DNA from 3 places in the Marinobacter shengliensis genome. Region 3 is predicted to be linked to each of the others. Evidence: predicted binding sites of a transcription regulator. Region 3 holds the regulator's gene; each other region holds the start of a gene.
The links. Region 3 encodes sigma-54, which starts transcription at its own class of promoters, with help from an activator protein. Its sites were predicted from a motif close to ANTGGCATNNANNTTGCTNT; they were not measured.
Positions count from the first base shown of each region.

Region 1: the regulator sigma-54 is predicted to act here: its motif matches at 1,096-1,115, upstream of QUE75_RS00940 (CmpA/NrtA family ABC transporter substrate-binding protein).
Region 2: the regulator sigma-54 is predicted to act here: its motif matches at 2,174-2,193, upstream of glnA (glutamate--ammonia ligase).

Region 1 covers NZ_AP028062.1:217,388-220,669, reverse strand. The annotation lists gene QUE75_RS00945 (nitrate reductase) at 1-752, opposite strand, end outside; gene QUE75_RS00940 (CmpA/NrtA family ABC transporter substrate-binding protein) at 1,239-2,603, shown strand; gene QUE75_RS00935 (ABC transporter permease) at 2,615-3,282, shown strand, end outside.
Region 2 covers NZ_AP028062.1:823,682-826,963, forward strand. The annotation lists gene QUE75_RS03850 (DUF4124 domain-containing protein) at 1-439, opposite strand, end outside; gene glnA (glutamate--ammonia ligase) at 638-2,041, opposite strand; gene typA (translational GTPase TypA) at 2,433-3,282, shown strand, end outside.
Region 3 covers NZ_AP028062.1:2,972,078-2,975,359, reverse strand. The annotation lists gene ptsN (PTS IIA-like nitrogen regulatory protein PtsN) at 1-234, opposite strand, end outside; gene hpf (ribosome hibernation promoting factor) at 333-635, opposite strand; gene QUE75_RS13600 (RNA polymerase factor sigma-54) at 710-2,245, opposite strand; gene lptB (LPS export ABC transporter ATP-binding protein) at 2,429-3,154, opposite strand; gene lptA (lipopolysaccharide transport periplasmic protein LptA) at 3,162-3,282, opposite strand, start outside.

The DNA.
Region 1 (3,282 bases), 1.6 Mb from region 3:
GCCACACTCAGAGTCTCCTCGAATCCATTGCAATGCTGTTCCAGGTACTGTGTGGCCAGGGCTCCGTGGTCATGCAGCCAAACCAGCAAGCCATTGAACAGCAGGGTGTCGGTTCCCGGCCGCAGTTGCAGGTGCAGGTCAGCCATCTCTGTGGTTGCGGTTTGCCTTGGGTCAATGGCTACCACTTTGCGCCCGGGCCGGTGGGACGCTTTTATCCGCTGATAAAGTACCGGATGCGTCCAGGCGGCATTACTGCCCGCCAGCACCAGCAAGTCCGCCAGCTCGAGGTCCTCATAACAGCCGGGCACGCAGTCCTCACCAAACGCCCTCTTGTGGGCTGCCACGGCAGACGACATGCACAACCGGGAATTGGTATCCACGTGCGGGGTGCCAATAAAGCCCTTGGCCAGCTTGTTGGCAATGTAATAGTCCTCTGTGAGCAGCTGCCCAGACAGGTAAAAAGCCACAGACTCCGGGCCATGGTCTCTGACCGAAACACGAATGGCTTCAGCTACCCGGTCAATGGCTTCCGACCACTCAACGGTATGCCCTGCCACACGGGGGGCCAGCAAACGGTCGTGTCCGGTCACGGTCTCATGTAACGCAGAGCCTTTGACACAAAGGCGACCATTATTGGCCGGGTGGCCAAGATCGCCCTGAACGGCGTCAGGTTTCGCCAGAACACCACAGCCCACACCGCAATAAGGGCAGGTGGTGGCGGTACTTCCGGGAGTGGTTCGGCGGTTTTTCATGATCAATCCTCTGCTTTACCCATAAAAAAGCCCGCCATCCGGGGTCTGTTTCCAGAGCCGGGGCGGGCTTCTTTGCCAAAATTGTCTGTTTTATGGAAAGCAATAACGGGGCCAGCGATTGCCAAAACAGCACTTGCCCGGCCGGCCTTGTGGCAACGCCCGGGCTACGGCCTTGTTCAGCAGATCCATCGGCTCCGGCAGGCCGGGATACACTTCTGCCTTGAGGTTTCACATTGGTGCGAAATCGCTCAGGTTGCACCAAAAACAGACCGGGCTCGATTGGCGTTTTCCTCACTCAACACGGAAGGGAATATCAAGCCTTTGAAAACTATGAATATTAAAAAATGGCACGGCTTATGCTGAGGTAACAGCGAACCATCAAGACATCACATCTCTCGTTCTAAGGCATTGGCGCCTGCTCTCCGGAAACGGAGGGTGGGCGTTTTTTTTGTGCGCCAGAAAAGAGAGACACAGAGAGGTAACAGCATGAACACACGCCGTCATCAACTCAGAGGCTTGCTCACAGGCGCACTGATTGGGCTGAGCACGCTGGCCCAGGCGAGCATCGGGCCGGCCGAGAAACCAGACCTGAAACTGGGCTTCATCAAACTCACCGATATGGCGCCACTGGCGGTTGCCTGGGAACAGGGCTACTTCCTGGACGAAGGCCTGTTCGTGGAACTGGAAGCCCAGGCCAACTGGAAAGTGCTGCTGGACCGGGTGATCACCGGCGAGCTGGACGGTGCCCACATGCTGGCCGGCCAGCCTTTGGGCGCGTCCATTGGCTATGGCACTCAGGCCAACATCATTACCGCCTTCAGCATGGACCTCAACGGCAACGCGATTACCGTGTCCAACGCGGTATGGGAAACCATGAAGCCCCACCTGGACATGGATGGCGACAAACCCGCCCACCCGATCTCCGCGAGCGCGCTGAAACCGGCGGTGGAGCAATCCCTGAGCAAAGGCGAGCGGTTCCGGATGGGCATGGTGTTCCCGGTGTCCACCCACAACTACGAACTCCGCTACTGGCTGGCCGCCGGCGGCCTGAATCCCGGCTTCTACGCCCCACAACGGGGTGATACCAGTGGCACCTTGCAGGCCGATGTTCATCTGTCCGTTACCCCGCCGCCGCAAATGCCAGCCACCATGGAAGCTGGCACCATTCAGGGCTACTGCGTGGGCGAACCCTGGAATCAGCAGGCGGTGTTCAAGGGCATCGGGGTGCCGGTCATCACCGATTATGAGATCTGGCCAAACAACCCTGAGAAAGTCTTTGGCGTGACCGAGACCTGGGCAGAGAAGCATCCCAATACCCACCTGCGGTTGTTGCGGGCACTGATCCGCGCGGCTTACTGGCTGGATGAAAACGACAACGCAAACCGCCAGGAAGCAGTAGAGCTCCTTTCCCGCTCCAGCTACGTGGGCGCAGACAAAGACGTGATCGCTAACTCCATGACCGGCACGTTCGAATACGAGAAAGGGGATGTGCGGGAGGTTCCGGACTTCAACGTGTTCTTCCGCTATCACGCCACTTACCCCTATCCCTCTGATGCAATCTGGTATCTGACCCAGATGCGCCGGTGGGGCCAGATTCCGGACGCCAAGCCAGATGACTGGTACATGCAGACCGCAGCCAGGGTATACCGGGGTGATCTGTATGCTCAGGCCGCGCAGTCACTGATCGATGATGGTGTGATGAACGCCAGTGACTTCCCTGACTTTGACGCTGAGAACTTTGAACGCCCCTTCCAGGGCCAGCTGATTGACGGCGTGCCTTTCACACCCCGTGAACCGAACGCTTACATAGACCGTTTTGATATCGGGCTGAAAGGCACCGAGACACCGTAAGGGGGCACAACATGAGCACATTAAGCATAAGGATTGGCCAGTCGATGGCCGCCAGGAGCCGCAACCTGCTCGCCCGGCTGAGCCCAAATGAATTGTTGGCGGCTGGCAAACAGGCCTTGCTGCCCTTGATCGGAATTCTGGTGTTTCTGGGATTCTGGCATCTGGCAGCACCCCAGGTGCAGACGTCCCTTGGCGCATTTCCGGGGCCAGCTCAGGTCTGGGAGCAGGCGGGACAACTCTGGCAAGAACACGCCAACCAGCGGGAACGCGCCAGCCAGTTCATCGCCATGCAGGAGCAGCGTAATGCCAGGATTCTGGCCGACAACCCGGAGGCGGAGGTACGAATCCGGTCTTACCCGGGCGCACCCACCTTTATCGATCAGATCGGTACCAGCCTGGTCACGGTGTTGTCAGGATTTGCCCTGGCCACGCTGATTGCGGTGCCCCTGGGAATTGTGTTCGGTCTTAACCGGTATTTTCAGGCGGCGGTCAATCCGCTGATCCAGATCTTCAAGCCGGTGTCGCCCCTGGCCTGGCTGCCACTGGTCACCATGGTGGTGTCAGCCACGTACGTCAGCGATGACCCGATGTTCCAGAAGTCGTTTCTGACGTCGATGATCACGGTCACCCTTTGCAGCCTGTGGCCCACGCTGATCAATACCAGCGTGGGCGTGGCCGC
Region 2 (3,282 bases), 2.1 Mb from region 3:
CGCCCGCCTGATGGGTGCCCCGGTCAATATTGCGGACGGTGATGGAGCCTGAGGTGCTTTGGCCAACTGGCTGGCCGTCCAGGGTAACCTCATAGCGATGACCGCGCCGCAGGCTCGGTGTGCTACGCACTTCAAAGGTGACGTCGCCGTTGCCACTGTGGAAGGCCTGGTCGTTCTCAGGGGAGATCAGGGAAAGGCTCTCATAGGCTGCACCTTCGCGCTCCACTTCCTCAAGCAACTGTTCGGTTTCTCTCACCGCGTCAGGCTTTGGCAGTGTGATGGTGGTTACCGGTTTAACCTCGATTTCTTCCCCGCCCTGCATGGGCTCGTCCGAGAAGGTTACATTGCCCTGGGCATCCACATGGCGGTAAACCTCTGCGTGGGCGGATGCGGTGGCCAGCAGTAACAAGCCGGTTGCGAGCGTGAGCGGTGCTTTCATGACAATAACCTGCGGTAGTGAACTGTCTCGATTATCGGCGGCGGGTGCAGGCATTTCAACGCCGGAGGGCGATCCCTTGGTTACATATCGTTAAGGGCGCGGGGTGTTTGGCGGGATTTGAGAAAAACGGCACAAAAAAGCCCCGCACGGGGCGGGGCTTTCAGGCTTAAATGCCCTGCACCTTATTGGTGCATTGCATTAGCAGGAGTAGTAAAGCTGGAACTCAACCGGGTGAGTGGTCATGTTCAGCTTCTCAACTTCACCGCGTTTCAGGTCAATGTAGCCTGCGATCATGTCTTCGGTGAACACGCCGCCACGGGTCAGGAACTCGTGGTCTGCTTCCAGGCAGTCCAGCGCTTCAGATAGTGTTTCGGCAACCTTCGGAATGTTCAGAGCCTCTTCCTTCGGCAGGTCATACAGATCCTTGTCCATGGCATCGCCAGGGTGGATCTTGTTCTGGATGCCGTCCAGGCCGGCCATCATCAGCGCAGCGAAGGCCAGGTACGGGTTGGCTGCCGGGTCCGGGAAGCGCACTTCGATACGACGTGCTTTCGGGCTGTTTACGTACGGAATACGGATGGACGCGGAACGGTTACGCGCAGAGTAGGCCAGCATAACCGGAGCTTCGAAGCCCGGAACCAGACGCTTGTAGCTGTTGGTGGCCGGGTTGGTGAAGGCGTTGATGGCCTTGGCATGCTTGATCACACCACCAATGTAGTACAGGGCGGCTTCACTCAGGCCTGCGTAGCTGTCGCCAGCGAACAGGTTCTTGCCGTCTTTGCTCAGGGACATGTGTACGTGCATACCGGAACCGTTGTCACCAACCACCGGCTTGGGCATGAAGGTGGCGGTTTTGCCGTAGGCGTGGGCCACGTTGTGTACGCAGTACTTCAGGATCTGAACTTCGTCAGCCTTGCGGGTCAGGGTATTGGCGCCAACGCCGATTTCACACTGGCCAGCGGTACCCACTTCGTGGTGGTGTACTTCAATTTCCAGACCCATGGATTCCATGGCGGCACACATGGCGCCACGCAGGTCGTGCAGGCTGTCGACCGGCGGAACCGGGAAATAGCCGCCTTTCACGCCTGGGCGGTGGCCGATGTTGTTGCGATCGAAGTCTTCGCCGGAAACCCAGGCAGCTTCTTCAGAGTGAATGTGGTAAGACGCGCCTTGCATGTCCACGTTCCATTTAACGGAGTCGAACACGAAGAACTCGGGCTCCGGGCCAAACAGCGCGCCATCGGCGATGCCGGTGGACTTCAGGTATTCTTCGGCACGACGGGCAACAGAGCGGGGATCGCGCTCATAACCCTGCATGGTAGACGGCTCTACAATGTTGCAGGTGATGTTGACGGTGGTTTCTTCGGTGAACGGATCCAGTACGGCGGTCTCGTCGTCCGGCATCAGGATCATGTCGGATTCGTTGATACCTTTCCAGCCAGCAATAGAGGAGCCGTCAAACATTTTGCCGTCAGCAAAGAAATCTTCATCGGCTTCGGTGGCGGGCAGGGTGACGTGCTGCTCTTTTCCGCGGCTGTCGGTGAAGCGCAGGTCAATCCATTTCACTTCGTGTTCTTTGATCAAATCAATCGTCTTGGACATTGTGCATGCTCCGTAGTGATGTCGTGTTCGTTATGCCGGATCGTTCAGCGGGCTGAAGCCCGATCTTTTTCAGGTCAGGGCAGCTTAACAGAAGCTATTGGCTCTTACCTTTCAATTACGGCTGCACAAGGATAAGCAAGGGGCTTGCCAGTTTTTCGGTTTTGCGCCAGAACAGCGCAGCGGCAAGGCTTTGGGGCGATTCTGGCGCACCGGAGTGCAGCTTACAGGCATTGGTTGCACTGAATGTGTGCACTTTATTGGTGCATTGATTCTTATCCTGCCTGATAACGGTGCATTAGTCGATTGGTTACATATTAGGCACTATTCTTCATATTATCGACATGGACTTTTCTATATACTGCTCGCCGCTAAATTCTGCAGGATACCCGTTGTGATTGATAAGCTTAGAAACGTTGCCATTATTGCCCACGTTGACCACGGTAAAACCACCCTGGTTGACCAATTGTTGCGCCAGTCTGGAACTTTGGACCGTAAAGAGCTCGAAAACGAGCGCGTTATGGACTCCAACGACCAGGAAAAAGAGCGTGGCATCACCATTCTGGCGAAGAATACCGCGCTGAAATGGAAAGACTACGACATCAACATCGTGGACACCCCGGGGCACGCGGATTTTGGTGGCGAAGTTGAGCGAGTCATGAGCATGGTAGACAGTGTGCTGTTGGTGGTGGATTCCATTGATGGCCCGATGCCGCAGACCCGTTTTGTAACCCAGAAGGCGTTTGCCGCTGGCCTGCGCCCGATCGTGGTGGTTAACAAGATTGACCGCCCCGGCGCGCGCCCGGACTGGGTGGTGGATCAGGTATTTGACCTGTTCGATAACCTTGGTGCCACCGACGAGCAGTTGGACTTCCCGATTGTTTACGCCAGTGCCCTGAACGGCATTGCCGGCATGGAGCATGAAAACCTGGACGACAACATGGATGCCGTATTCCAGGCGATTGTCGACCATGTGCCCGCGCCTTCCGTAGATCTGGACGGCCCGTTCCAGATGCAGATTTCCCAGTTGGACTACAACAGCTTCCTGGGCGTGATCGGTATCGGCCGCATTATGCGTGGCAAGGTCAGAACCAACACTCCGGTGGTGGCTGTCGGTGCCGATGGCAAGAAGCGTAATGGTCGTATCCTGAAAATCATGGGCCACTCCGGTCTGCAGCGTGTGGAAGTTGAAGAAGCGCAGGCTGGCGACATTGTGTGCGTGAGTGGTCTGGATCAGCTGTACA
Region 3 (3,282 bases):
CAGCCCTTCCAGGCGGCAATGGGGTATGGCAATACCCTGGCCGATACCGGTGCTGCCAAGCCGCTCGCGAGAAACCAGATTGCTGAAAATCTCGGTGTCGCTGAGGATTTCATCCTGATGATGAATATGCTCTGCGATGGTTTCCAGAACCCGCTTTTTACTGGAGGCTGGCACTCGGCACAGCGTCAGTTCGGGAGCCAGAATGTTGTCGATGGTCAGGGATGTATCGCTCATGGATCGACTGTGATTCCGTAAAAAAAAGGCTGCGGCCGGTATGCCCCGCCGCAGCTCGTATCATTGAAACACCCGGTACGGTGGCGCGATGAGCGCGCTCAGCCGTTGCCGTGCATCCGGTCTACGTTCTTTTCTTTGTGCTTGAGGATCTGGCGGTCCAGCTTGTCCACCAGCGAATCAATCGCGGCGTACATATCCTCACTCTCAGCCTTTGCGTGGATCTCGCCACCGATGACATGCAGGGTGGCTTCAGCCATCTGACGTACCTTCTCAACTTCCAGCGTCACCTGACAGTTACTGATGTGGTCAAAGTGACGCTCCAGCTTCTCGAACTTGGTGTTGACGTAATCCTTCAGTGCAGGGGTCAGTTCTACGTGATGGCCTGAAATGTTGAGTTGCATAGGCGTCTCCTGTTGTCATCATGCCGATGTTGCCACCGGGCTACGTGTCCGGTGCCTCATGCACCGGAAAAATGTTAAACCAGTCTCTTGCGCTCGTTTGAAGGAGGGATGTGCATGGCCTCCCGGTATTTGGCAACGGTGCGCCGGGCCACATTGATGCCCTGATCTCCAAGCATGGCTGCAATCTTGCTATCGCTCAACGGCTTTTTTGGAGTTTCTTCTGAAATCAGTTTCTTGATCATCGCACGAATAGCGGTGGAGGAACATTCTCCGCCCTCAGCGGTACTGACGTGGCTGGAGAAAAAGTACTTCAGCTCGAAAATGCCGCGGGGTGTGTGCATATACTTTTGAGTGGTGACCCGTGAAATGGTGGATTCGTGCATTTCCACGGCCTGTGCGATGTCCGAGAGGATCAGCGGTTTCATCGCTTCCTCCCCCTGGTCCAGGAAACCCTGTTGGTGCTCAACAATCCGGGTGGCGACTTTCAGCAGCGTTTCATTGCGGCTTTGCAGGCTTTTAATGAACCACTTGGCCTCCTGCAGTTGATCCCGCAGGTAGGTGTTATCAGCACTGCTATCGGCGCGACGGATCAGTGATGCGTAGCTGGCGTTGACCCGAATTCTCGGGGCGATCTCCGGATTGAGCTCAACACGCCACCGGCCCTCGTGTTTTCGGACGATGACGTCCGGTATCACGTAATCCGGCTCCGCTCGGTCTACCACATCACCCGGGCGAGGGTTGAGGCTGGTAATCAGGGCCAGAACCTCGCGCAACTGATCTTCTTTGAGTCTGCTGCGGCGCAGCAGTTGCGCGTAATCCCGGTTGCCCAGCAAATGCAGGAACTGGGTAACCACCAGGCGGGCCTGTCGAAGCCAGGGGGTATCTGGCGGCAACTGGTTGAGCTGAATCAGCAGGCATTCCTGCAGGTCCCGGGCGAACACGCCCGGCGGGTCGAAGTGTTGTAGCCGGTGCAGGACCGCCTCTACCTCGTCCAGTTCAAGGGGGTCTTCTTCAGTTTCGTCCTGCAGGCCGGAATGGATTTCCTCAATCGGTGAGGTCAGGTAACCGCGCTCATCCACAGCGTCCATCAGGGCGTGGGCGATTGCCTGGTCACGCTCGCTCATGGGGGTCAGGTTGAGCTGCCATTCCAGGTGGTCCTGGAGGGTCTCGGCCGGTGAATTGCGGGTTTCGAAATCCGACTCGTTCTCGTCATCCCCTTTGCTGGCTGGCGCCGGTGCAGACTGGTAGATATCGTCCCAGGCGGTGTCTACGGGCAGGTCGTCGGGGATGTTATCCGGGATGTCGTTTTCGGAAGCCCAGTCCGGGCCATTTTCGTTTTCATCCCAGTCAGAGGCAGCCTCAGTGGCTGGTTCATCGTGGTCGGAATCCCGGTCTTTATGTTCGTCCCGGGTATCGTCATCCGTATCGGGGGTGTCAGACTGATCGTCATCCTCGGAGGTTTCCAGCATGGGGTTGGATTCCAGTGCCTGCTGGATTTCCTGCTGGAGGTCGAGGGTGGAAAGCTGAAGCAGGCGAATGGCCTGTTGCAGCTGGGGCGTCATGGTCAGACTCTGGCCCATCTTAAGCTGTAATGAGGCTTTCATAACCATGGCTCAAGATCCATAAATCAAGGGTGTCCCGGTAGTGACGTTGCCTGCTGTCAGGCAAAAAAATTGTTATACGCTGGTTACTTGCCGCTCACTGGTATCAGTATAAGCAAGTTCTTTGCCGAGTTTACTTGCTACAGATCATCAAAACAATCAGACCTCGGTCGTCGAGGGGTTTTCTTCCGCTCACAGGTGGAACTCATCACCCAGGTAGACTTCCTTGACCTGTTGGTTGGCCAGGATGGCTTCCGCATTGCCGGAGGCGATGATATGGCCGCCGGAGACAATGTAGGCGTTTTCACAAATATCGAGGGTTTCCCGCACGTTGTGATCGGTGATCAGCACGCCAATGCCCTTGTCCCGCAAATGCCGAATGATGTGCTTGATGTCACTGACTGAAATCGGGTCTACCCCGGCGAAGGGCTCATCCAGCAGAATAAACGCAGGTTCCATGGCCAGCGCTCTGGCGATTTCGACGCGCCGCCGTTCACCACCGGACAGCGCCATACCCAGGCTGTCCCGGATATGGGTGATGTGAAATTCCTCGAGCAGTTCCTCAAGTTTGGCTTCCCGCTCCGGCCGTTTCATGCCTTTTCGGGTTTCCAGAATGGCCATGATGTTGTCGCGCACGGTTAGTTTGCGGAATACCGAGGCTTCCTGGGGCAGGTAGCCGATGCCTTTGCGTGCCCGGCCATGCATGGGCAGGGGCGTGATGTCCTGGCTGTCAATGGTGATTCGGCCGCGGTCGGAGGGTACAAGCCCGACAATCATGTAAAAACAGGTAGTTTTCCCTGCACCGTTGGGGCCGAGCAGGCCTACGATTTCTCCGGACCGGATTTCCAGAGACACATCCAGAACCACTTTTTTCTGTTTGTAGCTTTTTGCCAGGTTGCTGGCCCTGAGAACTGCCATCAGTAACCTATTCGTCTGTGGGGTTGCTGGAGCCGCGAGGCTGAATCACCATTTCCACCCGGCCAGAGCTTTCTTCCGAAGGCGTGCCGCCTTCTGCCGTGACCACCCTGCGCACGGTGTCGTATTGG